Regions from separate parts of the Serratia sp. Ae19-1 genome, predicted to be linked through region 4. Evidence: riboswitches for the same ligand, from Rfam matches in the RefSeq annotation. Region 4 holds a riboswitch; each other region holds the start of a gene.

Region 1 (7,674 bases), on a different contig from region 4:
ATGCCGGCGTCGACCACCACCGGTATCCTGGCTTGCTCAATGATGATCTCGAGGAAGTCGCGGGTGCGCAGACCGCGGTTGGAGCCGATAGGTGCGCCGAGCGGCATCACCGCCGCACAGCCCACCTCTTCCAGCCGCTTGCACAGCACCGGATCGGCGCCGCAGTAAGGCAGCACGACAAACCCGTCTTTCACCAGCGTTTCCGCCGCCTTCAGCGTTTCTATCGGATCCGGCAGCAAGTATTTCACATCGGGATGGATCTCCAGTTTCACCCAGTGGGTGCCGAGCGCTTCGCGCGCCAGCCGGGCGGCGAACACTGCCTCGGCGGCGGTTTTGGCGCCGGAGGTGTTGGGCAACAGCCTGACGCCCAACTGCTGCAGCGGCGCCAAAATGGCGTCATTGCCGCCGCGCAGATCGACGCGCTTCATGGCCATGGTCACCAGCTGTGAACCGGAGGCTGCCAGCGCCTCCAGCATCAACGCCGGCGTGGCGAACTTGCCGGTGCCGGTGAACAGACGAGAAGAGAAAGTGGTATCGGCGATTTTCAGCATGTCAGCCTCCGGCGATCGCTTGAAACAGCAAAATGTCGTCACCGTCCTGCACCAAATGGTTGGCCCAGTCGGCGCGCGGGATGATGGTTTGGTTGATCGCCAGCGCGGTGCCCGGCTGGTGGCGTTCCAGTTGGCTCAGCAGGGCGGCGACGCTGAGCGGCTGCGCCAGCTCCAGCGGTTGATCGTTCAAACGGATCTTCATGCCGCGCCTCCGCATACCGGGCAGGCGCGGGCCTGGCTCAGTTGCAGCGTGCTCCAGCTCTGTTGCTTGCCGTCGAACAACCGCAGTTTGCCGCTGAGGGGGGAAGGCATGCCGGCCAACATCTTGATGGCCTCCAGCGCTTGCAGGGTGCCGATCACGCCCACTACCGGGCCGAGCACCCCGGCGGTGCGGCAGTTGCGCTGCGGCTCTTCCTGCTCCGGGTACAGGCAGGCATAGCAGCCGTGCGCGTAGGGCGGCTCGAGCACCAGCAGCTGGCCGCTGAAACCGACGGCGCTGCCGCTGATCAGCGGCTTGGCGGCGGCGATGCAGGCGGCATTGACCTCATGACGGGTCGCCATATTGTCGCAGCAGTCCAGCACCAGATCGGCGCGGGCGACCGCGTCGCGCAGCGCTTGCCCCTGCAGCCGCTGCGCCAGCGGGATGAGCTCCACCAAAGGGTTCAGCGCCTGCAGATGGCGCTGCGCCAACGCCGCCTTGCCGGTGGCGGTATCGTCGCTGCGGTAAAGGATTTGCCGCTGCAGATTGGTGACGTGCAGCTGGTCGTCGTCGGCCAGCAGCAGCGTGCCGACGCCGGCGGCGGCCAGATACAGTGAAGCCGGGGAGCCGAGCCCCCCGAGGCCGACGATTAACACCGTGGCGCGCTTGAGTTTCTCCTGGCCTTCCGGACCGACGTCCTCCAGCAGCAGCTGGCGGCTGTAGCGCAAAAACTCCCGATCGTTAAGCATCGTTCGGATCCTCGCCCTCGATCAGCCGCAGCAGCTCGGCCGTCGCCGCGCGCCAGTCCGGCGCCTGGGTGATGGCGCTGACCACCGCCACGCTGCCGACGCCGCACGCCAGCACCGCCGGAACGCGATCGATGCTGATCCCGCCGATCGCCACCGTCGGGTAATCCGCCAAATCGGCGATGTGACGTTTCAACTCCGCCAGCCCCTGCGGTGCCGAAGGCATGTCTTTGGTCTGAGTGGGGAAGATGTGCCCCAGCGCGATGTAGGAAGGTTTCACCGCCAGCGCGCGCGCCAGCTCGGCGTCGTCATGGGTGGAGACCCCCAGCCGCAGCCCGGCGCGATGGATGGCCGCCAGATCGGTGGTATCGAGATCTTCCTGGCCCAGATGCACACCGTAGGCGCCGTGTTTGACCGCCAGCCGCCAGTAATCGTTGATGAACAGCCGCGCCTGATAACGCCGGCCCAGCGCGATGGCGGCGGCGATATCCTGTTCAACCTGCTCGTCAGGCAGATCCTTGATGCGCAGTTGGATCGTGGTGACGCCGGCCTCCAGCAGGCGAGCGATCCACTCTACGCTGTCGACCACCGGGTAGAGCCCCAGTTTGTGAGGCGTTGCCGGGAAGGGGGTAGTGATATCAGTCATTGCTGGTCTCCTCTTGCAGCGAGGTGGCGCTGTGATACAGGTCGCTGCCGCGGGCGCGGAACTCGGCGGACATTTTTTCCATGCCGGTCAGCTGCACCTCGATCGGCTTGGCGGCCTCTTGGGCAGCGGCGTAGTCGCGCACCTCCTGCGAAATTTTCATCGAGCAGAATTTCGGCCCGCACATTGAGCAGAAGTGGGCGATCTTGCCGGACTCCTGCGGCAGGGTTTCGTCGTGATAGGCGCGCGCGGTGGCCGGATCGAGCGCCAGATTGAACTGATCTTCCCAACGGAATTCGAAGCGCGCCTTGGACATGGCGTTATCGCGGATCTGCGCGCCCGGATGGCCTTTGGCCAGATCGGCGGCGTGAGCGGCGATCTTGTAGGTGATCAGGCCCTGTTTGACGTCCTCTTTGTTCGGCAGGCCGAGGTGTTCTTTCGGCGTGACGTAACACAGCATGGCGCAGCCGAACCAGCCGATCATCGCCGCGCCGATGCCGGAGGTGAAATGGTCATAGCCCGGGGCGATGTCGGTGGTCAGCGGACCGAGGGTGTAGAACGGCGCTTCGTGGCAGTGTTCCAGCTCTTCGGTCATGTTGCGGCGGATCATCTGCATCGGCACGTGGCCCGGGCCTTCAATCATCACCTGCACGTCGTATTCCCAGGCGATTTTGGTCAGCTCGCCCAGCGTATGCAGTTCGGCGAACTGGGCTTCGTCGTTGGCGTCCTGAATCGATCCGGGGCGCAGGCCGTCGCCGAGCGACAGCGAGACATCGTAGGCGGCGCAGATCTCGCAGATTTCACGGAAGTGCTGATAGAGGAAGTTTTCCTGATGGTGCGACAGGCACCATTTGGCCATGATCGAGCCGCCGCGCGACACGATGCCGGTCAGGCGTTTGGCGGTCATCGGCACGTAGCGCAGCAGCACGCCGGCGTGGATGGTGAAGTAGTCGACCCCTTGTTCAGCCTGTTCCAGCAGCGTATCGCGGAACATCTCCCAGGTGAGGTTCTCCGCCACGCCGTTGACCTTCTCCAGCGCCTGATAAATAGGCACCGTACCGATGGGCACCGGGCTGTTGCGCAGGATCCATTCGCGGGTTTCGTGAATATAGCGGCCGGTGGAGAGATCCATCACGGTGTCTGCGCCCCAGCGGGTGGACCACACCAGTTTCTCCACTTCTTCTTCTATCGACGACGTGACCGCCGAGTTGCCGATATTGGCGTTCACCTTCACCAGGAAATTGCGGCCGATGATCATCGGCTCCGCCTCCGGGTGGTTGATATTGGCGGGAATGATAGCGCGGCCGGCGGCCACTTCCTGACGCACGAACTCCGGCGTGATGTTGTCCGGCAGGTTGGCGCCCCAGCTCTGGCCCGGATGCTGGTGGCGCAGCACCTCGCCGCGAATGCGCTCGCGCCCCATGTTTTCGCGGATGGCGATGAATTCCATCTCCGGGGTGACGATGCCGGCACGGGCGTAGTGCAATTGGGTGACGCACTTGCCCGGCAACGCTTTGCGCGGCAGCGGCAGGTGTTCGAAACGCAGGTGATCGAGGCCTTCGTCCGCCAGCCGCTGTTGGGTGAAGCCGGAGCTGGCGCCGCTCAGGGTGGCGGTATCGCCGCGCGCGTCGATCCAGCCGGCGCGCAGCTTGGCCAGGCCGGCGTGCACGTCGAGCTCGGCTTGCGGATCGCCGTACGGGCCGGCGGTGTCATACACCGGGATCGCCTCGTTCTGTTCATACTGCGGATTATCTTTGCTGCCGCCGACCAGGGTCGGGCTGAGCTGAATTTCACGCATCGGCACCTGGATATCGCTGCGCGAGCCCTGCAGGTAGATGCGGCGTGAGTTAGGGAAAGCCATACCTTGCAGCGTGTCGATAAACTGCTGGGCGGCTTCGCGTTGCGCTTTGCGGGCGCGCGGTGGATTAACGTTAGACATAGCAAGTTCCTACCAGTGTGTTGGGTTGGGAAAGTTGCTTGTCTGGAGTTCGGAGGGAGTAATGATGGTGGCCGATAAGGCAGGGCGCCCGCAAAAAGAGGGCCGTGCCTGTGGCGATAGATTACTCTTGTTCCCTTCGCGGGTATTAACCCGATCAGGTTCCGCGGATCCCGAATTAACGGTCTCAGCCTGGCTGATTCGATGAACAAATCAGGCGCTAGGCACTCCGACAAGATGCACCCCAGTATAGGAGGGATAAGAAAAAAAACTATAAAATTTTAACGCGCCGGATCCAGCGCCTGGTCCGGCAGCGGTTGCTGCGCGGCTTCCGCCTCCAGCAGGATCAGCTTATCTTCCAGCGCAAAGCGCGCCGCCAGCGTTTCGCCGATATCCGACAGGGCCTGATGGAACTCCAGACAAACCTCCTGATCGATATCCACTTCGGTATAGCGATCGTGGAACGCCATGATCTGTTCGGTATTGGCCCATAGCTTGGGATAGATGTTCACCGCCAGCGACATTTTCGGACTGGCCGCGCCTTCCACTTGTTTGATAATTCTGTCATAGATATGAAAATGCCCTGCGGAGAGGTAATCCACCAGGTTGTGGCAAAAGTTCTCCAGCGCTTTTTCATTCAGCGGCGTATGCTTTTCTTTATTCGGTTTGAGGCCTACCAGTGTGCAGTAGGCGACCAGCAACTGCTTGCGGGCCTGAAGCCATTGATCAACTAATTCATTACTACCGCCAACGCGCTGAGTCAGCCTTTCCAAACGGTTGAGCATGTTTGACTCCGTGTAAGTAATAAAAGTAACCGGTAAGTTATTAAAATGTAACAAAGCCGATTCGTAGAGTGCCAGTGAAGCTGAGGTTGTGCAACAACGATATGGAACTTGCATTAACGGGCAATGAAAACGGCTGGTGGATCGTCAGCCATGAAAGCAAACTTTGGTTACCGAACGGTGAATTGCCGTCGGGAACGGCCGCCGCCCTCGGGCTGCAGGGCCACATGGCGCGCACCATCGGTGAATGGGAGGGCGCGCCGGTTTGGCTGGTGCGCCAGGCTATGCCGCGGGAGATGGGCTCGGTGCGTCAGCTGTTGGATCAGGATCGCGGCTTGTTCCAGCTAGCCGGGCGCGGCGTGCAGCTGGCGGATTTCTACCGCTCCCATCGCTATTGCGGCTACTGCGGCCATGAGATGCACCTCAGCCGCACCGAAAGCGCCTGCCTGTGCGGCCATTGCAAGGAGCGCTACTACCCGCAGATCGCGCCCTGCGTGATCGTCGCCATTCGGCGCGAGGATCAGATCCTGCTGGCGCAGCACGTGCGCCATCGCGGCGGCATTCACACGGTGCTGGCCGGCTTCGTCGAAGTGGGCGAAACGCTGGAACAGGCGGTGGCGCGTGAAGTGATGGAAGAGAGCAACATTGAAATCAAAAACCTGCGCTATGTCACTTCGCAACCCTGGCCGTTCCCGCACTCGCTGATGATGGCCTTTATGGCCGATTACCATCAGGGCGAAATCCGTCACGATCCCAAAGAGTTGCTCAACGCCGGCTGGTATCGTTACGACCAATTGCCGCTGTTGCCGCCGCCCGGCACCGTGGCACGCCGCTTGATTGAGGACACCGTGGCGCTGTGCCGGGCAGAATAATGTACAATGGCCGGCAGATTATTAAGGGAGCCCCATAAATGACTGAGTTGAAGAACGATCGTTACCTGCGCGCGCTGTTGCGTCAGCCGGTGGATGTGACCCCCGTATGGATGATGCGCCAGGCCGGTCGTTATTTACCGGAGTACAAGGCAACCCGCGCCCAGGCCGGTGATTTCATGTCGCTGTGCAAGAACGCGGAGCTGGCCTGTGAGGTCACGCTGCAGCCGCTGCGCCGCTATGCGCTGGACGCCGCCATCCTGTTCTCCGACATTCTCACCATTCCTGACGCCATGGGGCTTGGCCTGTACTTTGAAGCCGGCGAAGGTCCGCGTTTCAGCTCACCCGTCACCTGTCGTGCCGACGTCGACAAACTGCCGGTGTTCGATCCGGAAGTGGAGCTGGGCTATGTGATGAACGCGGTGCGCACCATCCGCCGCGAGCTGAAGGGCGAAGTGCCGTTGATCGGCTTTTCCGGCAGCCCGTGGACGCTGGCGACTTACATGGTCGAGGGCGGCAGCAGCAAGGCCTTCACCAAGCTGAAGAAGATGATGTATGCCGAACCGGCGACGCTGCACCTGTTGCTGGACAAGCTGGCGGACAGCGTGATTCTGTACCTCAACGCCCAGATCAAGGCCGGTGCGCAGTCGGTGATGGTGTTCGACACCTGGGGCGGCGTACTGACCGGGCGCGACTACCGCGAGTTCTCTTTGCACTACATGCACAAGATCGTCGATGGTCTGCTGCGTGAAAACGACGGCCGCCGCGTGCCGGTGACGCTGTTCACCAAAGGCGGCGGGCAATGGCTGGAGGCGATGGCCGCCACCGGCTGCGACGCGCTGGGGCTGGACTGGACCACCGACATCGCCGACGCGCGCCGTCGCGTAGGCGACAAAGTGGCGCTGCAGGGCAATATGGATCCGTCGATGCTCTATGCTTCTCCGGCGCGCATCGCGGAAGAAGTGGAGACCATTCTGGCCGGTTTCGGCCACGGCAACGGTCATGTGTTCAACCTGGGCCACGGCATCCATCAGGATGTGCCGCCGGAGCACGCCGGCGCCTTCGTCGAGGCGGTGCACGCGCAGTCGGCGAAATACCACCGCTGAGGATCCGAGGTGACCGATATGCAGGCCCTGCGCGCCGAACAGCTGCGGCGCGCCGCTGAAGTCATTCGCTATGACGATCTGCCGACCGAACCGCCGGCGTTCATCGCCGGCGCCGACGTGGGCTTCGAACAAGAGGGGGCGGTGACGCGCGCGGCTATCGCCATCCTGCGCTATCCGTCGCTGGAACTGGTGGAGTATCAGGTGGCGCGCATCGCCACTGTCATGCCTTATATCCCGGGCTTCCTGTCGTTTCGCGAATACCCGGCGTTGTTGGCCGCCTGGGGGCAGCTGCAGCAGAAACCGGGGCTGATCTTCGTCGATGGGCACGGCATTTCACATCCGCGGCGCCTTGGCGTCGCCAGCCATTTCGGCCTGCTGGTCGATGTGCCGACCATCGGCGTGGCCAAGAAGCGCCTGTGCGGCAAATTTGCCCCGCTGGACGCCGCCGTCGGCGCGTTGGCGCCGCTGGAAGATAAGGGCGAACAGCTGGGCTGGGTGTGGCGCAGCAAGGCGCGCTGCAACCCGCTGTTCATCTCTACCGGGCATCGCGTGGGCGCCGACAGCGCGCTGGCGTGGGTGCAACGCTGTATGGCGGGCTACCGTTTACCGGAGCCGACCCGCTGGGCCGACGCCATCGCATCGCGTCGCCCGGCGTTTCAGCGCTGGTTGCAGCAGCATCCGGAGGTGTCGCGATGAGCGATTTCGGGTACACTGCGCCGCAGATAACGCGTAAGAGAGTAAATCATGCTACGTAACCCGATTCATTTACGCCTGGAACGGCTCGAGGCCTGGCAACATTTGACCTTTATGGCCAGTTTGTGCGAGCGTATGTACCCGAATTA
Region 2 (7,674 bases), on a different contig from region 4:
CAGATCCGGGATCACCTTGCCGAGCGCCTTGGCCGCACCGCTGGAATAAGGCACGATCGATTCCGCCGCCGCCCGCGCGCCGCGCAGATCTTTTTCCGGCTGATCATGCAGCGCCTGGCTGTTGGTATAGGCGTGAGTGGTGTTCATCAGCCCGTATTCGATACCGAACGCCTGATGCAACACCTGCGCGGCGGGCGCCAGCCCGTTGGTGGTACAGCTGCCGTTGCTGACCACTTTATGCAGCGCCGGATCGTAGAGCGAGTCGTTAACGCCCATGACGATGGTAATGTCGTCGTTCTTGGCCGGCGCCGAGATAATCACCCGCTTGGCGCCGCCGTGCGTAATGTGCACTTCCGCTTTGGCCTTGTCGGTAAAGAAGCCCGTCGCTTCGATAACCACGTCCACGCCCACGCTGCTCCAAGGGATCTCGGCGGGATCGCGCTGCGAAAATACCTGAATCGGCCGGCCGTCCAGCAGCAGCTGGTTGTCGCCGGCTTCCACCCTGGCCGCCAGCGTGCCGGAAAGCGTGTCGTATTTCAGCAGGTGCGCCAGCGTTTTGCTGTCCGTCAGATCGTTGATCGCCACCACTTCGAAATCGCTGCGCCCCAGCGCCGCGCGCAGCACGTTGCGTCCGATCCTGCCGAAGCCATTAATGCCTACTCTCACCATGATGATCTCCTCGTTTTGGGCTTTGCCTCAAATCTAGCCCTGCCCCGAGGCGGCGTAAATGACGTTTACCAATCAATTTGCGCCAAATTGCGCGCATGGAAGCGCTCACGGTATTCGCTCGGGGTCAACTGCAGTTTGCGTTCAAACACGCGCCGCAGGTTAAGGCCGTTGCCGAAGCCGGTGGCCAGGGCGACCTGTTCGATGCCTTCTGCACTCTGCTCGAGGCGCTGCCTGGCGGTATGCAACCGCCCCTCTTCGACGAATTTGGCGGGAGAAATGCCCGTCTCGCGGGTGAACACCCGGGTAAAGTTGCGCGGGCTCATCGCCACGCGCTCGGCCAACCGATCGACGCTGAGATCGTCGGCGAGATTCTCCAGGATCCAGGACTGCAGGTCGCGGATCGGGCCCGGCGATTTGGCCTGGTTGAGCGGGTAGCGGCTGAACTGCGCCTGCCCGCCGGGGCGGCGTAGAAACATCACCAGGTCCTGTGCCACTTCGCGGGCCTGTACGAAGCCGTAGTCGTCCTCCACCAACGCCAGCGTCAGATCGAAGCCGGAACTGACGCCGCCGGAGGTCCAAATCGGCCCGTCCTGCACGTAGATCGGGCCGTTTTCGACCTGCACCTGCGGGAAGCGCGCCTGCAGCGTTTCCGCCAGCCGCCAGTGGGTGGTCGCCCGTCGTCCGTCCAGCAAGCCGGCCTCGGCCAGCAGCAGAGCCCCGCCGCAGACCGAGGCGATACGGCGCGCCTGCGGGGCCGCGCGGCGCAGCCAATCCGCCACCAGGGCGCCCTCTTCTTCGGTCGCCCCTTTGCCGGCGACGATGACGGTATCGCGCGGCAGGGCCGGATCGAGATCCGCCAGGCGATGATCGGCCAGCAGGCTCAGACCGGACAGGCCGTGTACCACCCGATGGGATTGCGTGGTGGCGACCGCGATCTGATACAGCGGCGCCTCGGCAGGGCTCAGGCGATTGGCCTGCATCAGAATATCGGCGATGCCCGCCGCTTCGAACAGCATGCCCCCTTCGGGGACGATAATCAGAAATGTGTGCATGGCGATAATATAAATAACAATCAAAACAGGCCAGGCAACCACTGTATAAGAAAAGCCCCGTCGGTTCACCCTGCGGGCATAAAAAAGCCCGCCGATAACCACCGACGGGCCAGGAGAACGCGGCCATCAGGCCTGAGGCAAACTCACCTCGCTCACGCGCGCCAACTGCGCCAGCAGCGCCGTTTGAAACGCCTCGTCGTGCACCGCCGCATGAGGATCCAACCGCTGCTGATGGTGCCAATAACCGCCGGAAACCAGGGCCTGCGGCTCATCACTGCTCACCAGCCACGCCTGCGTCACGTGTCCCAGCGCCAGATCGTCGGGCGCGTCCGCGCCGCCCATTTTGGTCGGCACCCAGCCGGGATCGACTGCGCTGCTGATGACGCCGGGCCACAGGCGCGCCACGGCGGCGGCCAGCGCGGTGACGAACAGCTTGCTGTCCGAATAGGAGCCGGCTGCGCCGCCAAGCCAATCCACGCCGTTCAGTTCCGCTACGCCGTCAAAGTGCATGCTGCTGCTCAGGTAGACGATGCGATCGGGGCGTTCGATCAGGGCCGTCAGCAGATAGGGCGCTATCACGTTCACCGGCATCACCTGCGGCCCGGTGAACATGCCGGCGTTGTGGATCACCGCATTCGGGCGGCCGAGGCGATTCACCTGCTCGGCGACCTGCCGGATTTGCTGCACCTCGGACAGGTCGCCAATCACCGCCTGCGCGCCCCGATCCAGCAGATCGCGCACTGCCTCCAGACGGCCGGGGGCGCGCGCATGCAGGATAACCTGATGCCCTTCGTCCAACAGCGTTTGCGCGGCGGCGCGGCCCAGCCCGTCCACCGAGCCGGTAATGAAAATACGTGACATGCCAGTCCTCCGTTTAGCGCCAGCCGAGCGCCGGCGCGACATGGGTTAAAATCGATTCGATAACGTGGGCGTTGTAATCCACGCCCAGCTGGTTAGGCACGGTCAGCAGCAGCGTATCCGCTTCGGCGATGGCCTCGTCCTGCGCCAGCTGCTCGATCAGCGCGTCCGGCTCGGCGGCATAGCTGCGGCCGAAGATCGCCCGGGTCTGCGCGTCGATATACCCTAGCTGATCGCCCTCTTTGCCGCCGCCGCCGAAGTAATTGCGATCCCGCTGATCCACCAGCGCAAAGATGCTGCGGCTCACGGAAACCCGCGGCTCGCGCGCATGGCCGGCCTCTTGCCAGGCGGCGCGATAGGCGCGGATCTGCTTGGCCTGCTGGATATGGAAGGGTTCGCCGGTCTCGTCGTTCTTGAGCGTCGAGCTTTGCAGGTTCATACCCAGCTTCGCCGCCCAGACGGCGGTCGCGTTCGAACCGGCACCCCACCAGATGCGATCGCGCAGCCCGGCGGAAAACGGCTCCGGCCGCAGCAGCCCGGGCGGATTGGGGAACATCGGCTGCGGATTGGGTTCAGCGAACCCTTCGCCGCGCAGCGCTTCCAGAAAGACTTCGGTATGGCGGCGGGCCATGTCCGCGTCGGTTTCCCCCTCGGCCGGGGCATAGCCGAAATAGCGCCAGCCGTCGATCACCTGCTCCGGCGAGCCGCGGCTGATGCCGAGCTGCAAACGCCCGCCGGCGATCAGATCCGCCGCGCCGGCGTCCTCCACCATATACAGCGGGTTTTCATAGCGCATGTCGATCACGCCGGTGCCGATCTCGATGCGTTGGGTTTTGGCGCCGATGGCGGCCAGCAACGGGAATGGCGATCCCAGCTGGCGCGCGAAGTGGTGCACACGAAAATAGGCGCCGTCCGCCCCCAGATCTTCGGCGGCGACCGCCAGATCGATAGACTGCAGCAGCGCATCCGCCGCTGAACGGGTGCCGGACTGAGCGGAAGGCGACCAGTGGCCAAACGAGAGAAAACCAATCTTTTTCATCGGGAATCGTCCTCAAAGGCAAAACATAGGCCTACAGTGACAAAAACCGCGCGCTCTGCGCCAGCAAAATCGCCCCCGATCGCACTAAACGAACCGATTGCCGCGCCGCCGCCCGACGATTGTAATCAAAAAACAAATGTCGTATAACAAGCAGCTCCGAGGGGTGTCCTGTTACGGGCTGAGATGGCGTAAGCCGAACCCTTTGAACCTGATCTGGGTCATGCCAGCGAAGGGACGGTTAGGCAACAACGCAATCACCCGTTGCCTGTTCATACCTCAGCGTGCCCGGATCTCCACTGACTCAAGGAGGTCCCATGTCCATCACCACCCTGTTCGAAAGCGGTCTTTACGGCCGGCTGCGGCAACAAGCCGGCAGCCACTGGCAGGACTACGTCGATCACCCGTTTCTGCAGCAGCTGGCCGCCGGTACCTTGCCCGAACGCGCTTTTCGTCGCTACCTGACCCAGGACTATCTGTTCCTGCTGCACTTCGCCCGCGCCTACGCGCTGCTGGTCAGCAAGCTGCGCACCCTGCCGGAGATGCGCGCCGCCACCGCCTCGCTCAACGGCATCGTCGCCGAACTGCCGCTGCACGTGGCCTACTGCGCCGAATGGGGCTTGAACGAGGCGCAGATCGCCGCCCAGCCGGAAGCGGCGGAGACCATGAACTACACCCGCTACGTGCTGGATATCGGCCATGCCGGCGACGCCCTCGATCTGCTGGCCGGCCTGCTGCCCTGCGTGGCCGGCTATGCCGAAATCGGCCTGCGGCTGCTGCACGATCCCGCCACCAAAATGGAGGGTAATCCTTACGCCTCCTGGATCCGCAACTACGGAGACGAGGGCTATCTGGCCGGCGTGCGCGCCGCCATCGAACTGCTGGAGACCGTCGGCCATCAGCGCGGGGCGCAGAGCCGCCTCACCGAGCTGGCGCAGATTTTCACCACCGCCACCCAGCTGGAATCGGCATTTTGGCAAATGGGGCTGAACGCCTCATGACCTCCCCGCTTCTCCCGCCCGGCATCCAGGTGCGGGATCTCAGCCTGCGTTTCGGTCAGCAAATCGTCTTCGACCGGCTGAGCTTCGACATCGCCGGCGGCAGCTTCGTCGCTCTGCTCGGCGCCAGCGGCGCCGGCAAAACCAGTTTGCTGAAGATCATCGCCGGGCTGGCGCAGGCCAGCTCAGGCACGGTGAGCGGCAGCGACGGCCTGCCGATCGCCGGGCGCATCGCCTACATGGGGCAGAAAGACCTGCTCTACCCCTGGCTGACTATCGAGGAGAACGTCGCCCTCGGCTCGCGGCTGCGCGGCGAAGCGCCGGATCGGGCGTGGGCGGCGCACCTGCTTGAACGCGTGGGCCTGGCCGCGCATGGCCGCAGCCTGCCCGCCGCGCTGTCCGGCGGCATGCGCCAGCGCGCCGCCATCGCCCGCACGCTCTACGAACGCCAGCCGATCGTACTGATGGACGAGCCCTTTTCCGCGCTGGACGCCATTACCCGCGCCGAAATCCAGAGCCTGGCCGCCGAGCTGCTGGCGCAAAACACCGTGCTGCTGATCACCCACGATCCGATGGAGGCCTGCCGTCTGAGCCACCGCCTGCTGGTGCTGTCACCCTGGCCGCTCGGTCTCGACGATAGCCACTGCATCAAAGGGCAGCCGCCGCGCGCGCCGGATGACGCCGACCTGCTGAAAAGCCAGGCCGAGTTGCTGCAGCAGATGGTGAGGGCGGCGCAATGAATATCGCCAAAGAACGCGGGCTTACCCGCCTGCGGCGCGGGCTGACGGTGTTCGCCGGCCTGCTGCTGCTGTGGTGGCTGGCAGGGCAAAGCGGCATCCCGGCCTTTCTGCTGCCCACGCCGGGCGCGGTGGCGCAGGCGCTGTGGGACGGGCGCGGCTACCTCGCCTGGCACACGCTGGTCACCGCTTCGGAGATCGTCAGCGGGCTGGTTCTGGGCGTGTTGCTCGGTGCGGCGCTGGCGCTGTGCATGATCTTCTCGCCGCGCCTGCAGCGTTGGCTGATGCCGCTGGTGCTCACCAGCCAGGCGATACCGGTGTTCGCCCTGGCCCCGCTGCTGGTGCTGTGGTTCGGCTTCGGCATGAGCGCCAAGGTGGCGATGGCGGTGCTGGTGATCTTCTTCCCGGTGGTGTCGGCCTTCTTCGACGGGCTGCGCCGAGTCAACAACGACTATCTCGATCTGGCACGCACGATGCGCGCTTCGCGCTGGGCGCAACTGCGGCACGTGCGGCTGATGGCGGCGCTGCCGGCCTTCGGCTCCGGCCTGCGCATGGCCGCTGCGGTCGCGCCGATCGGCGCCATCATCGGCGAATGGGTCGGCTCGGCCGAAGGGCTGGGCTACGTGATGCTGAACGCCAACGCGCGCATGCAGACCGACGTCTGCTTCGCCGCGCTGTTTATTCTAGTGCTGATGACCGTGTTGCTGTGGGCCGCGGTGGATGCGCTGCTGCGGCGCCTGATCGCCTGGGCGCCGGAAAACGACTGATGATTGCAACCATAACCAGGGATAAAGGAACAACCATGATTAAACATACCCTCTGCGGGCTGTTGCTCGGCGCCGCCATCACCGGCCAGGCCGGCGCGGCCGAGAAATTGACGCTGGTGCTCGACTGGTATATCAACCCCGATCACGCGCCGATTATGGTGGCCGAGCAGATCGGCGCCTTCAAGGCCGCAGGGCTGGACGTCAAGATCGTGCCGCCGTCCGATCCGGCGCTGCCGCCGCGGCTGGTGGCCGCTAAACAGGCCGATCTCGCCATCACCTATCAGCCGCAACTGCACTTCTTCGCCGATCAGGGCCTGCCGCTGATGCGCGTCGGCACGCTGATCAACACGCCGCTGAATACGGTGATCGCGCTGGACAAGAACATCGCCTCGCCGGCGGATCTCAAGGGCAAAACGGTGGGTTACTCGGTCAGCGGCATCGAACAGGCGACGCTGGCCACCATGGTTGAACACGAGCATCTCAAACCGCAGGATATCAAGCTCATCAACGTCAACTTCCAGCTGACCAGCGCCCTGCTGGCGGGCCAGGTCGATGCGGTGATCGGCGGCTACCGCAACATCGAAGCGCTGGAGCTCAAGCTGCAGGGTAAAGAACCGGTGGTGTTCAACGTCGAAGATTACGGCGTGCCGGCCTACGACGAGCTGATCATCGTCGCCAACCGCGATGCGGTGAACGAGCCGAAAATTCGCAAATTCCTCGCCGCGCTGAAGCAAGGCAGCGACTACCTGCACGCGCACCCGCAGGACACCTGGCTGGCGTTTGCCAAGGCGCACCCGGAGCTGAATACCGAGCTGAACAAGCAGGCCTGGCAAGCCAGCCTGCCGCTGTTCGCGCGCGATCCGGCCAAGCTGGATCGCGCCCGCTACCAGGCTTACGAGCAGTTCCTGTTCGACAACAAGCTGATCAAGAAAATCACCCCGGTAGAACAGTACGCGGTGGAACTGGACTGATCACGCCGAGGCGGCCGGCGGCGCCACCGTCACCTCACCCTGGCCGCTGCGCTGCAATGCCGCCTTCACCAGCCCGTTGGCCTTGCAGCGTTCAATAAAGCCGTTCACATAGGCGGCGCCCTGCGTTTTTTGCCGCGGCACCGCCATTGCCTGACGGATGGCGGTGAAATGCCCCTCCAGCACCCGGTAGCCCGGATGGGCGGCCGCGGCGGCCAGCAGCGGCTGACGCACGCCGGCCGCCGCCTCCAGCCCCCGTTCGAAAAACAGCGCGATCGCCTCGGCAGAGGTTGCCGCCCGCACCAGTTGCGCCTGCTGCAGCGTGCGCGATAAAAACAGGTCATACGCCGCCCCCTGGCCGACCGCAATGCGCACTTCCGGCCTGTCGAGCTGCGCCACCTCAAAGTAAGGCGCGTCGTTCGCCACCAGGTAAGTCCCCTCGATGATCACGTAGGGTTCGCTGAACGCAATCTGCGCCGCGCGCACCGGCTCGATGGCCATAAACGCCAGGTTCCAGGCGCCGCTGTCCAGATCGGCGAACACCTTGCCCGCCGCGTCATAGGTCACCAGCTCGAGCGTCACGCCCAGT
Region 3 (7,674 bases), on a different contig from region 4:
CAGTCCGGTTTTGTTCAGGCTGAGGGAGATCATGATCGAAAAGCCGATCAGCCAAATCAGCTGGTTGGAGAAGCCGCTGAGGGCGTCGTCCAGCGCCGCGCCCGGCTTGCCGGGGTTGGTGACGCCGGTCACCGCCACCAGAGCGATGGCGATCACCGAGACCGCACCGATCGGCATCGCCTTGCCTATGATGGCGATGATGGTACCGATAAACAGCGCCAGCAGCTGCCAGGCGTTGGGCGCAACGCCTTCGGGGACGGGAATGAGGAACCAGATGATCAGCGTGGCGGCGAGCGCGCACAGGGAAGGAAGCGGTTTGAGCGGTGTGAGTTTATCCATAACGTTCCCACTGTTCTAAACAACGAGGCGGCGTCTCAATAGCGAGACGGGCGTGGACGCAACAATCGCGCTCCATATGCCTTCAGCTTGGGCGTCCGGTTTAGCATTCTCAATGACTTGCATCAAGAATGCCGCCGTTTGACCTCACACTTCACGCACTTTGGCGCTCATCCAGAGCGCCGCCAGCGCCAGCAGCGCCGCCAGCCAGTACACCGAGTAGTGACCGAGGTTCTCCACCAGTGCGCCCTGCAGCACCCCGGCCAGGATCACCCCGGTGGAGATGCTGTTGGTGAACAGCGTGGTGGCGACGCCCGGTCGGCCCGGCATCAAATCTTGAAAATAGAGCATGCCGATACCGGCGACAATGCCGATAAACACCGCGTTGAGCAGCTGCAGAGCGAGCAGCGCCGGCTTGGTCGCCAACATCGTCAGCCCAAGGTAGAACAGCACGCCCGCCGTCACCGCCAACAGCATCATATTGCGTTTGCCGAAGCGCTTGACGTAGTAACCGGCCAGCAGCATCGCCGGGATTTCCAACCCGGCGGCGGTGCCCATCAACACGCCGGCCAGCCCTTCCGGCAGCCCGAGATCGGCGGTGATATACAGCGGCATGTCGATGATGTACAGGGTGTTGCAGGTCCACATCAGCATCGAAGCGATGAACAGCAGCCGCACGTCGCGATTGCGCCAGGCGCCGGCGGGCGCGATCGGCGCAGAGGCACCGCCATGCAGCTCATTGCGCTCCGCCGCGCGCGGCACCGATGGCAACGTGAACCACACCAGCAGCGCGCAAATCACGAAGGTGGCGGCGGCGATCAGAAACATCACGGTGAACCCATAATTCAGCGCCAACGCAAACGACAGCGGCGGGCCAATCACCCACGCCAGCGAAAGCTGGGCACGCATGACCGAACTGAACATCGCCACTTCACGCGCCTCGCTGTCGGCGTATTCACGCGCCAACGCGAAAATCTGCGGCATGCCGGTGTTGGCGATCGCCGACAGCAACACCCCGGCGGTGATCAGCGTCAGATAATCGCGATTGAAAGCGAACAACAGACAGTTGCCGACCGCCATCAGGCAGCACAGCAGGATCAATCGGCGTCGATCGCCGCGGGTGTCGGAGCGCTTGGCCAGCAGGAAGCTGACCAGGATGCCGGCTACCGCATTGGCGGTATAAAACAGCCCGACCCACAACGGCCGCACTTTCACCTCGGTGGTCAGAAACAGGCTGAGCGTCGGCGTCAGCAACGCGCCGGCGATGCCGGAAAGAAAAGCGATCAGCAGGAATGCGGCAAAGATGGGGTTGATGCGCAGTGTCAGCCGGCTCAGGCGTTGCATATCGTCTTCCCTGACCTCAAAACGAAAGTGAAACCTTAGGCCACGGCGAGAAAAATGCAAGCGCATCGCCCTGACCACGCATAAAAAAACCAGTGGGTCGCCCCACTGGCTGGTGAAACAGCACCATTACTCAGAAACTTGTCGCCGCAGCCCCTACAGGTGCTCGCGGTACTGCTTGTCGGTCATCTCTTTGATGTCCCATTGCGTCAGGTGCGCCAGCATCGCCAGCCGCGCCTGTTCGGGCACCACGCTCAGCCAGTCGGCATGCTGACGGCGCACCGCGCGGAAATAGCGCTGATAGAACTGTTTGGATAAGAAAGCTTTCATCATTACGCCCTCCCCTTTCATTGATGAAAATTATCGGCGTAATATAGGGAAAGAAAAATTGACGACTTGAGGCGGGAGTGTTCCTCTTTTATGTCCACGTCCAGATTGCAGCAGCAGTTCATCCGTCTGTGGCAGCGCTGCCACGGTGAAACCACCGACACCACGCTGCAGGCGCTGGCGGAGGCGCTCAGCTGCTCGCGGCGGCATGTGCGCTCCCTGCTGAGTGCCATGCAACGGGAGGGTTGGCTCACCTGGCAGGCGGAATCGGGGCGCGGCAAGCGTTCGCGGCTCACCTTCCATTACACCGGCCTGGCGCTGCAGCAACAGCGGGCCGAGGAGCTGCTGGAACAGGATCGCATCGATCAGTTGGTGCAACTGGTAGGCGACAAAGACGTGGTACGCCAGATGCTGCTGTCGCAGCTGGGGCGCAGCTTCCGCCAGGGGAAACACATCCTGCGGGTGCTCTACTACCGGCAGCTGTACAACCTGCTGCCCGGCTCGGCGCTGCGGCGTTCGGAGACCCATTTGGCGCGCCAGATCTTCAACGGCCTGACGCGCATAAATGAGGAAAACGGGGAACTGGAGTCCGACCTGTCCCACCATTGGCAAATGCTGACGCCGCTGCACTGGCGGTTTTACCTGCGCCCGGCGATCCATTTTCATCACGGCCGCGAGCTGGAGATGGCGGACGTCATCAGTTCGCTTTCGCGTCTGACCTCGCAACCGCTGTTCTCGCATATTGAAAGCGTCACCTCGCCGACGCCGTTCGTTGTCGACGTGCATCTGCGCAGCGCCGATCACTGGCTGCCCTGGCTATTAGGCAGCGTACACGCCATGATCCTGCCGCGCGAATGGCGCGAGCTGCCGGACTTCGCCCGCCATCCGATCGGCACCGGCCCATACCGCGTGGTGCGCAATCTCCCCAGCCAGATGAAGATCCACGCCTTCGACGACTATTTCGGCTACCGGGCGCTGATCGATGAGGTGAATATCTGGGTGCTGCCGGAATTCTCCGAAGAGCTGGTGCACTCAGGCGTACAGCTGCAGGGCGATGAAACCGCCAACAATGAACTGGAAAGCCGGCTGGAAGAGGGCTGTTATTTCCTGCTGTTCGATCGGCGCTCCCCATTGGCGGCCGATCCCGCCATTCGCAGCTGGCTGTGCGAATTGATCAATCCCATTTCGCTGCTGAGCCACGCCGGGCCGCTCTATCAGCGCTACTGGTCGCCGGCGTACGGCCTGCTGCCGCGCTGGCACCACAACCGCGCGCTGGCGCAGCAGCCCAAGCCGCCGGGTCTGACCGAACTGACGATGACCCACTTCAATGAGCATTCGGAGTTTCACGCCATCCGTCAGGCGATCGAGCCGCTGCTGGCGCAGCACGGCATCCGCCTGATCGTGCAAAGCGTGGACTACGCCACCTGGCACCAGGGGGACGCGCGCAGCGATCTGTGGCTCGGCAGCGCCAACTTCTATCTGCCGCTGGAGTTTTCGCTGTTCGCCACACTGTATGAACTGCCGCTGATGCAGCACTGCATGAACGAGGATCTGGCGCAGGACGCCGCGCTGTGGCGAGCCAACCGCCTGCCGCTGGCGGAGTTTTGCCAACGTCTGGTCAGCGATCATCAACTGCATCCGCTGTTCCACCACTGGCTGCAGCTGCACGGCCAGCGCAGCATGCGCGGCGTGCGGATGAACACCCTCGGCTGGTTCGACTTCAAGTCCGCCTGGTTTGCCCCGCCGGAGGCATAAGCGCCTTTCGTCAAGGCCGGTTAATCTTTACAATAGCGCCGTCTCAACGGGGTGCGGAAATTCACTGCGTATCACACGCCCGATTTTCCGCTGAGAGCACACCCGTCGAACCTGATCCGGTCAATACCGGCGGAGGGATTTGAGCCCAGCGAACCGGCGACGCCGCCTCGCCCCCTCAGATGCCCTTGCCCCCTTATTTCTCAGGAGTGCAACGTGGTCAAAAAATATCTGCCCTGCTTATTGCTGCTGTGCGCCGCGCCGGTGTTCGCCAAGCCAACGCTGACGGTTTACACCTACGATTCCTTCGCCGCCGACTGGGGCCCTGGCCCGGCGGTGAAGAAAGCCTTCGAGGCCGAGTGCGACTGTGAACTGAAGTTCGTCGCGCTGGAGGACGGCGTTTCGCTGCTGAACCGCCTGCGCATGGAAGGCAAGAACAGCGCCGCCGACGTGGTGCTGGGGTTGGACAACAACCTGCTGCAGGCGGCGCAGCAAACCGGCCTGTTCGCGCCGAGCGGCGTCGACAGCGCCAAACTGACGGTGCCGGGCGGCTGGCAGGACGCGACCTTCGTGCCTTACGACTACGGGTACTTCGCCTTCGTCTACAACAAAGAAAAACTGAAGAACCCGCCAAAAAGCCTGCAGGAGCTGGTCAGCAGCGATCGCAACTGGAAAGTGATCTACGAAGATCCGCGCACCAGCACGCCGGGCCTCGGCCTGCTGCTGTGGATGCAGAAAGTGTATGGCGACAAGGCGCCGGCCGCCTGGCAGCAGTTGGCGAAGAAGACCGTCACCGTCACCAAAGGCTGGAGTGAAGCCTACGGCCTGTTCCTGAAAGGCGAAGGCGATCTGGTGCTCAGCTACACCACCTCTCCCGCCTATCACCTGATCGCAGAGAAAAAAGACCTCTACGCCGCCGCCATGTTCAGCGAAGGCCACTACCTGCAGGTGGAAGTGGCCGGCAAGCTGAAGGCCGCCAAACAGCCCGAACTGGCGGAACGTTTCATGCAGTTCATGGTGACGCCGGCATTCCAGAACACCATCCCGACCGGCAACTGGATGTACCCGGTGATCAACACTCCGCTGCCCGTCGGCTTTGAACAGATGAACGTACCGCATACCGCGCTGCAGTACAGCGCCGAAGAGGTGGCCACACAACGCGGCGGCTGGATCCGGGCATGGCAAACCGCCGTCAGCCGCTGATCCCCCGCTGGCTCTGGCCGGGGCTGCTGGCCGCCGGCGTGATCCTGCTGGTCGCCGCGCTGGCGATGGGTTCGCTGTGGCGTCACGCGCCGGACAGCGACTGGCGCAGCCTGTCGCAGGACAGCTATCTGTGGCACGTGGTGCGTTTCACCTTCTGGCAGGCGCTGCTATCGGCGCTGATCTCGGTGCTGCCCGCCATCCCGCTGGCGCGCGCGCTCTATCGCCGCCGTTTCCCTGGCCGGCAACTGCTGCTGCGGCTGTGCGCCATGACGCTGGTACTGCCGGTGTTGGTGGCGGTGTTCGGCCTGCTCAGCGTCTATGGGCGCCAGGGCTGGCTGGCGACGCTGTGCGGTTGGCTGGGCGTGGAGTATGGCTTCTCGCCTTACGGCCTGCAGGGCATTCTGCTGGCGCACCTGTTCTTTAACCTGCCGCTGGCGACCCGCCTGTTGCTGCAGGCGCTGGAGAATATTCCGGTGGAACAGCGCCAATTGGCCGCCCAACTGGGCATGAGCGGCTGGCAGCAGTTCCGCTTCGTCGAATGGCCGGCGCTGCGCCGCCAAATCCTGCCGAGCGGCGCGCTGATCTTCATGTTGTGCTTCGCCAGCTTCGCCACCGTGCTGTCGCTGGGCGGCGGGCCGCAGGCCACCACCATCGAACTGGCGATCTACCAGGCGCTGAGTTACGACTACGATCTGGGACGCGCCGCCATGCTGGCGCTGATCCAGCTGGGCTGTTGTCTCGGGCTGGTGTTGATCAGTCAGCGCCTGAGCCAGGCATTGCCGGTGGGGCATACCCACGCCCAGCGCTGGCGCAATCCGGAAGACAGCCTGTGGCGACGCATCGGCGATTCCCTGCTGATCGCCGCCGCGCTGTTGCTGTTGCTGCCGCCCTTGCTGGCGGTGATCGCCGATGGCGCCAACCAGGCTATCCTCAGCGTACTACGCCAGCCGGTGCTGTGGCAGGCCCTGTTCACGTCGCTGCGCATCGCCCTCGGCGCCGGGCTGCTGTGCGTGGCGCTCACCCTGATGCTGCTGTGGAGCAGCCGCGAGTTGAAGCTGCGGCAGCAGCTGCGCGGCGGCCAGGCGCTGGAGCTGAGCGGCATGGTGATCCTGGCGATGCCGGGCATCGTGCTGGCCACCGGCTTTTTCCTGCTGCTGAGCGATACCATCGGGTTGCCGCAGTCGCCCTATGCGCTGGTGATCCTCACCAATGCGCTGATGGCGGTGCCCTATGCGCTCAAGGTGTTGGAGAATCCGATGCGCGACCTCGCCGAACGTTACAACCCGCTGTGCCTATCGCTGGATATCCGCGGCTGGCAACGGCTGCGGCTGATTGAGCTGCGCGCCTTACGCCGCCCGCTGGCGCAGGCGCTGGCCTTCGCCTGCGTGCTGTCGATCGGCGATTTCGGCGTGGTCGCCTTGTTTGGCAACGAGCATTTCCGTACCCTGCCTTTTTATCTGTATCAGCAGATTGGCGCCTACCGCAGCCATGACGGCGCGGTGACCGCGCTGCTGTTGCTGCTGTTATGCTTCCTGCTGTTTACCCTGATCGAACGCTTACCGGGCCGCCATGCTGACGCTTGAAAAACTGACCTATCTGTATGACCACCTGCCGATGCGCTTTGACCTGCGCATCCAGCCGGGCGAGCGCGTCGCGGTGCTCGGCCCCAGCGGCGCCGGCAAAAGCACCTTGCTGAGCCTGATCGCCGGTTTTCTGCCGGCGGCCAGCGGCCGGCTGCTGCTGAACGGTGAGGATCACACCGCCACGCCGCCGGCCAAGCGGCCGGTGTCGATGCTGTTTCAGGAAAACAATCTGTTCGCGCACCTGACGGTGGCGCAGAACATCGGATTGGGGTTGGATCCCGGCCTGCGCTTGAACGCGCAGCAGCGCCAACAGCGGGCGCAAATCGCCCGGCAAGTCGGCCTGGAAGAGCATCTGGAACGCCTGCCGTCGCAACTTTCGGGCGGTCAGCGTCAGCGCGCCGCGCTGGCGCGCTGTTTGATTCGCCAGCGGCCGATCCTGCTGCTCGACGAACCCTTCTCGGCGCTCGACCCGGCGCTGCGCAACGAGATGCTGCAACTGCTGCGGACGGTGTGCGAACAGCGCAACCTGACGCTGCTGATGGTATCGCACAACCTCGACGACGCCGCGCGCATCGCGCCGCGCACGCTGCTGGTGGTCGACGGCCGCATCTACTACGACGGCCCGACGCAGGCCCTGCTGGACGGCAGCGCGCCCGAAGCGCGCGTGCTGGGCATTTCGGGCAAAGCGTGATCTGACGCGCGTTTTTTATGCTGCGCCAATAAACCTGTTGTGCGAATTTTGCGCCTGTGTTTTTATAAAAACCTGACTTTTTTTACTGATGATAAGGTTCCCTGTGATCGCATCCTCGCTGACTTCGACCCTACTAGTTACCGCGCTACCAGCCGCGGTGGTCGTCGTGCGTGTGGTGGTGGTCGTCGGCAATGCGCCGTAGGGTCCGAATCAACGCATCGATTCCCAAACCCCGCCGGCGCAAACCGGGCGGGGTTTCTTGTTTTAGCACCCTGCCCAGCAAAGCTCACCGGCCTTGAGAAAGGACAGGAACATGGCAACTTCGGGCACGCCTCAACCGGGCACCAGCTTTACCGGCGCACAATTGATCGTTCATCTGCTGGAGCGTCAGGGCATCACTACCGTCGCCGGCATTCCCGGCGGCGCCGCGCTGCCGCTGTA
Region 4 (7,674 bases):
CGCTGCTGGCCTGGCTGCTGCAAATCGCCTTCGGCTGGTGGCAACTGCAGCGCTTCAACCGCGCCTTCGACGGCCTGTGCCGGCTGGGCGTCGTCGGCGTCGGCCGTTCCGGTGGCCGTTTTCGCCCGCGAGTGGTGCTGGCGCTGGCCTTCGACGCCGATCGGCGGGTGTGCGGCAGCCTGTTGCTGCGCGGCCTGACCGTTTTCGCCCGGCCCCGCCCGCTGCCTCGATTGCACGGTTTGCATCAGCAGGATTTACGCCCGGATGTGATCTTCCCCGAGGATCGCGCATGCCAGTCTGCACTATCGTTAGCGATTGAACCCAAATCGTGATATTTTCACATTAAAAGACATTACCTTTCATAGTGAATTATTCAGCGAGAGGAAATGCCCAACTCTTGTGAACGGGAATCGCGATGAAACCAAAGCAGCGGCAGGCCGCTATCCTTGAATATCTGCAGCGGCATGGCAAAACGGCAGTGGACGCCCTGGCCGAGCATTTCTCCACCACCGGCACCACCATCCGCAAGGATCTCACCCTGCTGGAAGAAGAAGGCGAGGTGATCCGCACCTACGGCGGCGTGGTGCTCAGCCGCGACGACGGCGATCAGCCGATCGACCGCAAAACCCATATCAACACCGAGAAAAAACGCCAGATCGCCAGCGCCGCCGTGGCGCTGATCGCCGACGGCGACTCGCTGATCTTCGACGCCGGCAGCACGGTGCTGCAGATGGTGCCGCACCTGGCACAGTTCAACAACATCACGGTGATGACCAACAGCCTGACCATCGTCAACGCGCTGGTGGAGCTGGACAACGATCAGACTATCCTGATGCCCGGCGGCACCTACCGCAAGAAGTCGGCCTCGTTCCACGGCAGCCTGGCGGAATCGGCGTTTCAGCAATTCAGCTTCGACAAGCTGTTTATCGGCGCGGACGGCGTCGATCTCAACGCCGGCGTCACCACCTTCAACGAAGTGCACAACGTCAGCAAGGCGATGTGCGAAGCCGCCAGCCGCATTATTCTGTTGGTAGACTCCTCGAAATTCGGCCGCAAGAGCCCGAACGTGGTGTGCGAACTCAGCGCCGTCGACACGCTGATCACCGACAGAGACATCAACCCCGATTACCTCGCCGCCCTGCAGGCGAAAGGCATCAATATCTTTCTGGTAGGAGACCCCGATGAGTAACGCCAACGCCCTGCTCGCCTTCGCCCGCGAAACGCTGGAGATCGAGCTGACCGAAGCGCAGCGCCTGCTGGCGCGCCTCGACGACAACTTCGTCTGCGCCTGCGAGCTGCTGCTGAACTGCCGTGGCAAAGCGGTGATTTCCGGCATCGGCAAGTCCGGCCATATCGGCAAGAAGATCGCCGCGTCGCTGGCCAGCACCGGCACGCCGTCGTTCTTCGTGCACCCGGCGGAAGCGCTGCACGGCGATCTCGGCATGATCGGCGCCGACGACGTGGTGGTGTTCATCTCCTACTCCGGCCGCGCCAAAGAGCTGGACCTGATCCTGCCGCTGTTGGCGGAGAACGGCATTCCGGTGATCGCCATCACCGGCGGCAAAGAGTCGCCTCTGGCGCAGGCCGCGGCCTGCGTACTGGATATCGGCGTCGAGCGCGAAGCCTGCCCGATGGGGCTGGCGCCGACCTCCAGCGCGGTCAACACTCTGATGATGGGCGACGCCCTGGCGATGGCGCTGATGCGCCATCGCGGTTTCAACGCGGAAGACTTCGCCCGTTCGCACCCGGGCGGCAGCCTGGGGGCGCGCCTGCTGAACCGCGTGCATCACCTGATGCGCACCGGCGATCGCCTGCCGCGCGTGAGCGAAAGCGCCAACGTGATGGAAGCGATGCTGGAACTGAGCCGCACCGGGCTCGGGTTAGTGGCGGTCTGCGACACGCAGCAACGGGTGGTGGGGGTGTTTACCGACGGCGACCTGCGCCGCTGGCTGGTGAAAGGCAATAGCCTGCAGGATCCGCTCAGCCCGGCGATCACCCGCCCCGGCTATCGGCTGCCGGAGCAGTGGCGTGCCGGCGAAGCGCTGGAAGCGCTGCACGAACAGCACATCAGCGCAGCCCCGGTGGTCGATATGGACGGCGTACTGGTGGGGGCGCTCAACCTGCACGATCTGCATCAGGCCGGCATCGGCTGATCGGTGCTGGGAGCGCCTGCAGCGGCGCCCCCAGCCAGATTATTTCCAGTCAGGATTGTTCTCGAACTGCTGCTTCAGCAGCGCCTTCATATCTTCATCCGGCTTACCGAGCCACTGGTACTTGGCGTACTTCTTCGGGTGATCGACGGCTTCCGGCCGGTCCGCCACCTCGACCCGCACGCCCCAGGCCTGGGATTTATCCGCGCTGAACGCCACGATTAAAAAGTTGTTGCCGCAGTCGTGCGGTTTGCACAGGTTGCCGACCAGATACTCTTTGCCCTTCCAGTTCAGATTCTGCGCCGGCGTAGAGGTGCCGACGCCCTTGCGCGCCCAGCCCGGCATCCGCGCCTGGCCTTTCACCATATTTTGCCAGCTGGCCTGATACCCCGGCTGCTGAATCAAATCCGATGTGGTGACGATCTGCTGGGCCAAGCTGCCCGCGCTGAAGCTAAGCAGTACGCCGAAGAGGGCGCAACGCAGCGTCTGGTGTCCCGTCATAGTCCTTCTCCCTAGGTTAAATCAGGTTTCGCCCGTAAAACCGGGCCTGAACTAGTCAGACCACGGTTGCGGCAAAAAGTTGACTCACCACCAGGCGTGGAAATGATGCACCGGCCCGATGCCGTGCCCCACTTCCAGCGTATCCGCCTGTTGCAGCGCTTTTTGCAGGTAGTCCTTGGCGGCGGCTACCGTCGCCGCCCAGTCGGCATGGCGCGGGCGCAGCGCCGCCAGCGCGGCCGAGAGCGTGCAACCGGTGCCGTGGGTGTGGCGGGTGGCGACCCGCGGCGCGGTAAAGCGCTGCTCGCCTTCTGCGGTAAACAGCCAGTCCGGGCTCTCGCTTTCGCTCAGGTGGCCACCCTTCATCAACACCGCCTGGCAGCCCATCGCCAGCAGCGCCCGCCCCTGTTCGCGCATCTGCGCTTCATCTTCCGCCGGCGCGCACGCCAGCAGCGCCGCCGCTTCCGGCAGATTCGGCGTAATGATCGACACCAGTGGCAACAGCTCGCTGCGAATCGAGGCCACCGCCTCTGGCGCCAGCAACGGATCGCCGCTTTTCGCCAGCATCACGGTATCCAGCACCACGAACTCCGGCCGATAATGGCGCAGGCGTTCGGCCACCGCCTGCACGATGTCGGCGTTGGCCAGCATGCCGATCTTGACGCTGTCGATGCGCACGTCGCTGAACACCGAGTCCAGCTGCGCGGCGACGAACGCCGGATCGATGTAATACACCGACTGCACGCCGCGGGTATTCTGCGCCACCAGCGCGGTGATCACCGAAGTGCCGTAGGCGCCAAGCGCCGAGAAAGCTTTCAGATCGGCCTGAATACCGGCGCCGCCGCTGGGATCGGTGCCGGCGATGGTCAGCGCGTTGATACGTTTCATCACAGATCCTCCCCGCGCAGTTGATACAACGCGTCGAGGAACGCCGGCGTAAAGCTGCCCGGCCCGGCGGCCTGTTTGGCCACGAGGCCGCCGCAATGGGACATCACCCGGCAGGCGGTCGCCACGTTGTCCAGGCGATCGCCCGGCAGCGCGCAAAACGCCGCCACCACCGCCGACAGCGCGCAGCCGGTGCCCACCACCCGCGTCATCAGCGGGGAGCCGCCTTCGATCGCCCAGTCGCGCTGGCCGTCGGTGACGTAATCCACCACGCCGGTGACCGCCACCACCGCGCCGCTGCGCCGCGCCAGCTCACGCGCGGCGGGCAGTGCCGCCAGCGAATCGTCACCGCTGTCCACGCCGCGGCCGCTGGCCAGCAACCCGCTGAGCGCCATGATTTCCGAGGCATTGCCGCGTATCGCCGCCGGTTGCTCGTCCAGCAGCTGTTTAGCGAAGGCGGTGCGGTAGGAGAGCGCGCCGACCGCCACCGGATCCAGCGTCCAGGGCTTGCCGGCCTGATTGGCGGCGGCCACCGCCGCCCGCATCGATTCGGCGCGCAGCGCGTTGAGGGTGCCGACGTTGATCAGCAGGCCGTCGGCCAACGCGCTGAACTGCGCCGCTTCTTGCGGCTCCACCACCATCGCCGGGGAGGCACCGAGCGCCAGCAACACGTTGGCGGTCAGCGATTGCACCACTTCGTTGGTCAGGCAGTGGATCAGCGGAGGCCGCTGTTGGAATTGGGTCAGACAGGCCGCGGCGCGAGCGCCGGGTAGTGCATCAGGTCGAGCGATCATATTCCTCCCAACCGGCGTTCAAGAAGGCGGCGCCGGTTGGGCTGCCGTGACTTCCCTACGCTGGCATTATCCAGATCAGGTAATACGGGTATTTCTCAGCCTTCACCAGGAAGGGCACCCCGAGTCATGAAAATCAATAGGTTGTGATCAACGCTGCGTTAATCCCTGAGCGGGATCATGCCAGCGGCGGCGCGGACAAACAAGCGAATAAATTGGCCGTGCGCTGGCGGAGCAGACGCTGGGCAGAATGTGGCAGAAGCGGCCCGCCGTCGGCCTGCGGCCCGAAAACATCAAATTTACTGATAATAAAAAAACTAACCGATGCCGTCATTGAGGCGGGAAAACACGCTCACTCCTTATCAAACCGGAGCGAAAACGTGACCTGATGCAAGCGACGCAAGCACGGGCTAGACACAACTCATCAATTCTCATTACTATAGCCACACATTTTATGAGTCATGATGCTATGCCAGAAATCACTGAATCCATCTTCGTCAATTCAGATCTGCTTAATGAACATTTTGACCCCGACGCCATCGATACGCCCATCGTGTCGATCTACGCCACTTTCTCAGATGAGAAAGAACATTCGTTACGTTCAAGAATGCATTCGCATGCCAAAGGCCAGCTGGTCTACGTCAAATCGGGCGCCGCTATCGTCATGCTGGAAGCGCGCATTTGCTCCGTGTTGCCGCATCAGTTGCTTTGGATCCCCGGCGGCGTTGCCCACAATGTGATCCTGCGCGACAACGTCGATTTTCGCGCCGTCTATCTCGACCAACAGCGCTTCGCGCCGCTGTCGAAAAACGTCGAGGTCTTTACCCTCACTCCGCTGCTGGAAGAGGTTATCGAAACCATGTGCCGTTCCCCTTTCCACACCGACTGGATGGCGGGAACCGAGTTCCATCTGCAATCTCTGCTCATCGACAAAATCCGCGTCGCCGCCCATTCCCCCGCCTGGCCGGCCTTGCCGAACGATGCCCGGGTGCGCAATTACCTGCAGTGTTACCATTTGAAAGGTGAAATGGTGCCGCGATTGAATGAGCTGGCGTCCCATTGCGGCGCTTCCGAGCGCACCATCCATCGTCTGTTCGTTCAGGGAACCGGCATGTGTTATCAGCAGTGGCGCCAGCAGGTGCGTTTGAAACTGGCCCTGGAGTTGCTGACCACCGATAAACCGATCACCGAGATCGCTCACTATCTCGAGTTCTCCACCACCAGCGCCTTCATCTCCTTTTTCAAACACCACCGGGACGTGACGCCGAAAAAATACCGCGACCAATTGCACAAGCCCAACACGCGCTGAGCGTTGTCAGCCAAGCCCGCGAATCAGCCAAAACGCCGCCATCCCGAGCAACAGCATCAAGGTGGCGTTGCGCGTTTTCCACATCACCAGCGTCGCCACGATCGCCGCGCACAGTTTCGGCGCGCCTTCGGCCGACAGCGCCGAGGGTGAAGCGATCAGGGCCGGCACGATCAGAGACACGATGGCCGTGGCCGGGATCAGTTTCAACCATTCGCCCACCCGCTCGGGAAACGGCACACGATCGTTGAGCCACAAAAAGGAATAACGCAGTAAAAACGTGCCCAGCGTGCTGATGGCCAGCACCCATAGAATCGTCGTCTCGCTCATGACGGCTCCTCGCTGCGTTGAGGCCCTCTGCCCTTGTGATACAAACCGCCGGCCAAGACGCCCGCGGCCATCGAAAACAAGAACCCCAGGTTATAGGGCCATCCGCAGGTAAAGGCGGAAACCAGCCCGGCAACCGCGGCCGCCACCACGATGGGGGCGTTTTTCAACATTGGCACCAGGAGCGAGATAAAGCACAGGGTGATGGCGAACTCCAGATGCCAGGCGGCGGGAATTAACGGACCGGCGAGGATCCCCGCCGCCGTCCCCGTTTGCCACACCAGCCACATCGGCAGCGCCGTGCCGAAGTAATACAGCGTTTTTTCTTTCGCGCTCAGCGGCTGGGCCTGGCAGCGCAAAAACGTCAGCGCGTAAGTCTGGTCGATCAATACCTGCGCCGCCGCCAGCTTGGTCAGCGGGCTGAACTGGAGCCTGAGCTGAGACAGCCCGGCGCTGTAGATGGCATAGCGAAAATTGATCGCAATGTGCGTGACGATCACCACCAACGGTGCGGCGCCGGCCGTCATCAGCGTGGCAGCGGCAATTTGCGAAGCCCCGGACATTAACAACAACGACGACAGTTGAGCCACCCAGGGCGTCATTCCCGCCTGAATGGCGCTGACGCCGGTCAGGACGGCGAAGGGCAGCAAACCCAGCAACAGAGGCATGGCGTCTTTACTGCCCTGAACAAAGAAAGGCATCGGCTTCATGGTAGGCTTCTCGTGGATCCCCCTTGCCCACGGCAACGGGGCAAGGGGTAAAAAGCGCGGGCGGGTTCAGACGGCCTGCGCATCGGCGATCGCATCCTGCAACCGCAGCAGCTGATTGTATTTGCCCATCGCCTCGGTGCGCGCCAGCGAACCGAACTTCACCTTGGTGGCGTTCAGCGCCACCGCCAAATCGGCAATGCTGGTGTCTTCGGTTTCACCGGATCGCCGTGAGAACACGACGCCGTATCCGGCTGCCTTGGCTGACGCCACCAGGCTCATGGTTTCGCTCAGCGTGCCGACCTGATTCGGTTTCACCAAAATGGAGTTGGCCATCTTCAGGGCGATGCCCTGTTCAAAACGCGCCAGATTAGTCGTGAACAGATCGTCGCCCACCAGCTCGATTTGGCCACCCAGCCGCCGCGTCAGCGCAATCCAGCCCTCGAAGTCGTCCTCCCCCAGCGGATCTTCCATCAGCACGATCGGATAGCGCTCGCAGAGCGACGCCAGGTAATCAATAAAGGCCGTGGTCGTCAGCGTCCGCCCTTCCGCCGCCAGGTGATAGCGGCCATCTTTAAAGAACATCTCGGCCGCGATGTCCATGCTCAAGCCGACGTCCACGCCCGGCTCATAGCCCGCTTTGCCGATGGCTTCCAGCAACAGCGCCAGCCCCTGCTCATTGGAGCTCAGCGGCGGCAGAAATCCCCCCGTGCCGGAAACGCCGGTGCCGATCCCGCGCGCCATCAGCAGGGCTTTCAGCGCCATATGCACGTTTTTACCCACCTGCAGCGCCGCTTCAAGATGCGCCGCGTTCAGCGCGATCACCTGATAATCCTGAAAATCGCAGTTGCCGTCGCCATGCATGCCGCCGGACAACATCGAGAAAATGGGCTGCGGCATGGATTTCGCCTGCCCGCGGCTGACGTAATCGCACAGCGACTGATTGCTGTGCACTGCCGCCGCATTCGCCACCGCCAGCGACACGCCGAGGATCGCATTGGCCCCCAGCC

Evidence for each region. Region 4 has a riboswitch for thiamine pyrophosphate ahead of thiM (hydroxyethylthiazole kinase). Riboswitches for the same ligand answer to the same signal wherever they lie in the genome.
Region 1: it holds a riboswitch for thiamine pyrophosphate, as region 4 does, so the genes downstream of both, thiC (phosphomethylpyrimidine synthase ThiC) here and thiM (hydroxyethylthiazole kinase) in region 4, are expected to answer to the same signal.
Region 2: it holds a riboswitch for thiamine pyrophosphate, as region 4 does, so the genes downstream of both, tenA (thiaminase II) here and thiM (hydroxyethylthiazole kinase) in region 4, are expected to answer to the same signal.
Region 3: it holds a riboswitch for thiamine pyrophosphate, as region 4 does, so the genes downstream of both, thiB (thiamine ABC transporter substrate binding subunit) here and thiM (hydroxyethylthiazole kinase) in region 4, are expected to answer to the same signal.

The regions. Positions count from the first base shown of each region.
Region 1 covers NZ_JBCHWD010000002.1:291,670-299,343, reverse strand. The annotation lists gene AAIE04_RS06770 (thiazole synthase) at 1-551, opposite strand, end outside; gene thiS (sulfur carrier protein ThiS) at 553-753, opposite strand; gene AAIE04_RS06760 (HesA/MoeB/ThiF family protein) at 750-1,499, opposite strand; gene thiE (thiamine phosphate synthase) at 1,492-2,142, opposite strand; gene thiC (phosphomethylpyrimidine synthase ThiC) at 2,135-4,078, opposite strand; TPP riboswitch at 4,193-4,317, opposite strand; gene AAIE04_RS06745 (Rsd/AlgQ family anti-sigma factor) at 4,357-4,860, opposite strand; gene nudC (NAD(+) diphosphatase) at 4,962-5,729, shown strand; gene hemE (uroporphyrinogen decarboxylase) at 5,768-6,832, shown strand; gene nfi (deoxyribonuclease V) at 6,842-7,528, shown strand; gene AAIE04_RS06725 (YjaG family protein) at 7,577-7,674, shown strand, end outside.
Region 2 covers NZ_JBCHWD010000003.1:342,117-349,790, forward strand. The annotation lists gene gap (type I glyceraldehyde-3-phosphate dehydrogenase) at 1-669, opposite strand, end outside; gene AAIE04_RS11815 (GlxA family transcriptional regulator) at 735-1,721, opposite strand; gene AAIE04_RS11820 (Rossmann-fold NAD(P)-binding domain-containing protein) at 1,848-2,582, opposite strand; gene AAIE04_RS11825 (LLM class flavin-dependent oxidoreductase) at 2,596-3,618, opposite strand; TPP riboswitch at 3,768-3,870, shown strand; gene tenA (thiaminase II) at 3,933-4,616, shown strand; gene AAIE04_RS11835 (ABC transporter ATP-binding protein) at 4,613-5,353, shown strand; gene AAIE04_RS11840 (ABC transporter permease) at 5,350-6,117, shown strand; gene AAIE04_RS11845 (ABC transporter substrate-binding protein) at 6,153-7,088, shown strand; gene AAIE04_RS11850 (transporter substrate-binding domain-containing protein) at 7,089-7,674, opposite strand, start outside.
Region 3 covers NZ_JBCHWD010000005.1:233,927-241,600, forward strand. The annotation lists gene AAIE04_RS16310 (DASS family sodium-coupled anion symporter) at 1-339, opposite strand, end outside; gene AAIE04_RS16315 (sugar efflux transporter) at 484-1,680, opposite strand; gene sgrT (glucose uptake inhibitor SgrT) at 1,834-2,010, opposite strand; gene sgrR (HTH-type transcriptional regulator SgrR) at 2,098-3,759, shown strand; TPP riboswitch at 3,797-3,915, shown strand; gene thiB (thiamine ABC transporter substrate binding subunit) at 3,973-4,959, shown strand; gene thiP (thiamine/thiamine pyrophosphate ABC transporter permease ThiP) at 4,935-6,542, shown strand; gene thiQ (thiamine ABC transporter ATP-binding protein ThiQ) at 6,529-7,233, shown strand; gene ivbL (ilvB operon leader peptide IvbL) at 7,322-7,435, shown strand; gene ilvB (acetolactate synthase large subunit) at 7,547-7,674, shown strand, end outside.
Region 4 covers NZ_JBCHWD010000007.1:87,478-95,151, forward strand. The annotation lists gene gutM (transcriptional regulator GutM) at 1-332, shown strand, start outside; gene srlR (glucitol operon DNA-binding transcriptional repressor SrlR) at 416-1,189, shown strand; gene gutQ (arabinose-5-phosphate isomerase GutQ) at 1,182-2,153, shown strand; gene AAIE04_RS19400 (inhibitor of vertebrate lysozyme family protein) at 2,193-2,651, opposite strand; gene thiD (bifunctional hydroxymethylpyrimidine kinase/phosphomethylpyrimidine kinase) at 2,736-3,536, opposite strand; gene thiM (hydroxyethylthiazole kinase) at 3,536-4,327, opposite strand; TPP riboswitch at 4,363-4,459, opposite strand; gene AAIE04_RS19415 (AraC family transcriptional regulator) at 4,794-5,633, shown strand; gene AAIE04_RS19420 (AzlD domain-containing protein) at 5,640-5,960, opposite strand; gene AAIE04_RS19425 (AzlC family ABC transporter permease) at 5,957-6,667, opposite strand; gene eno (phosphopyruvate hydratase) at 6,734-7,674, opposite strand, start outside.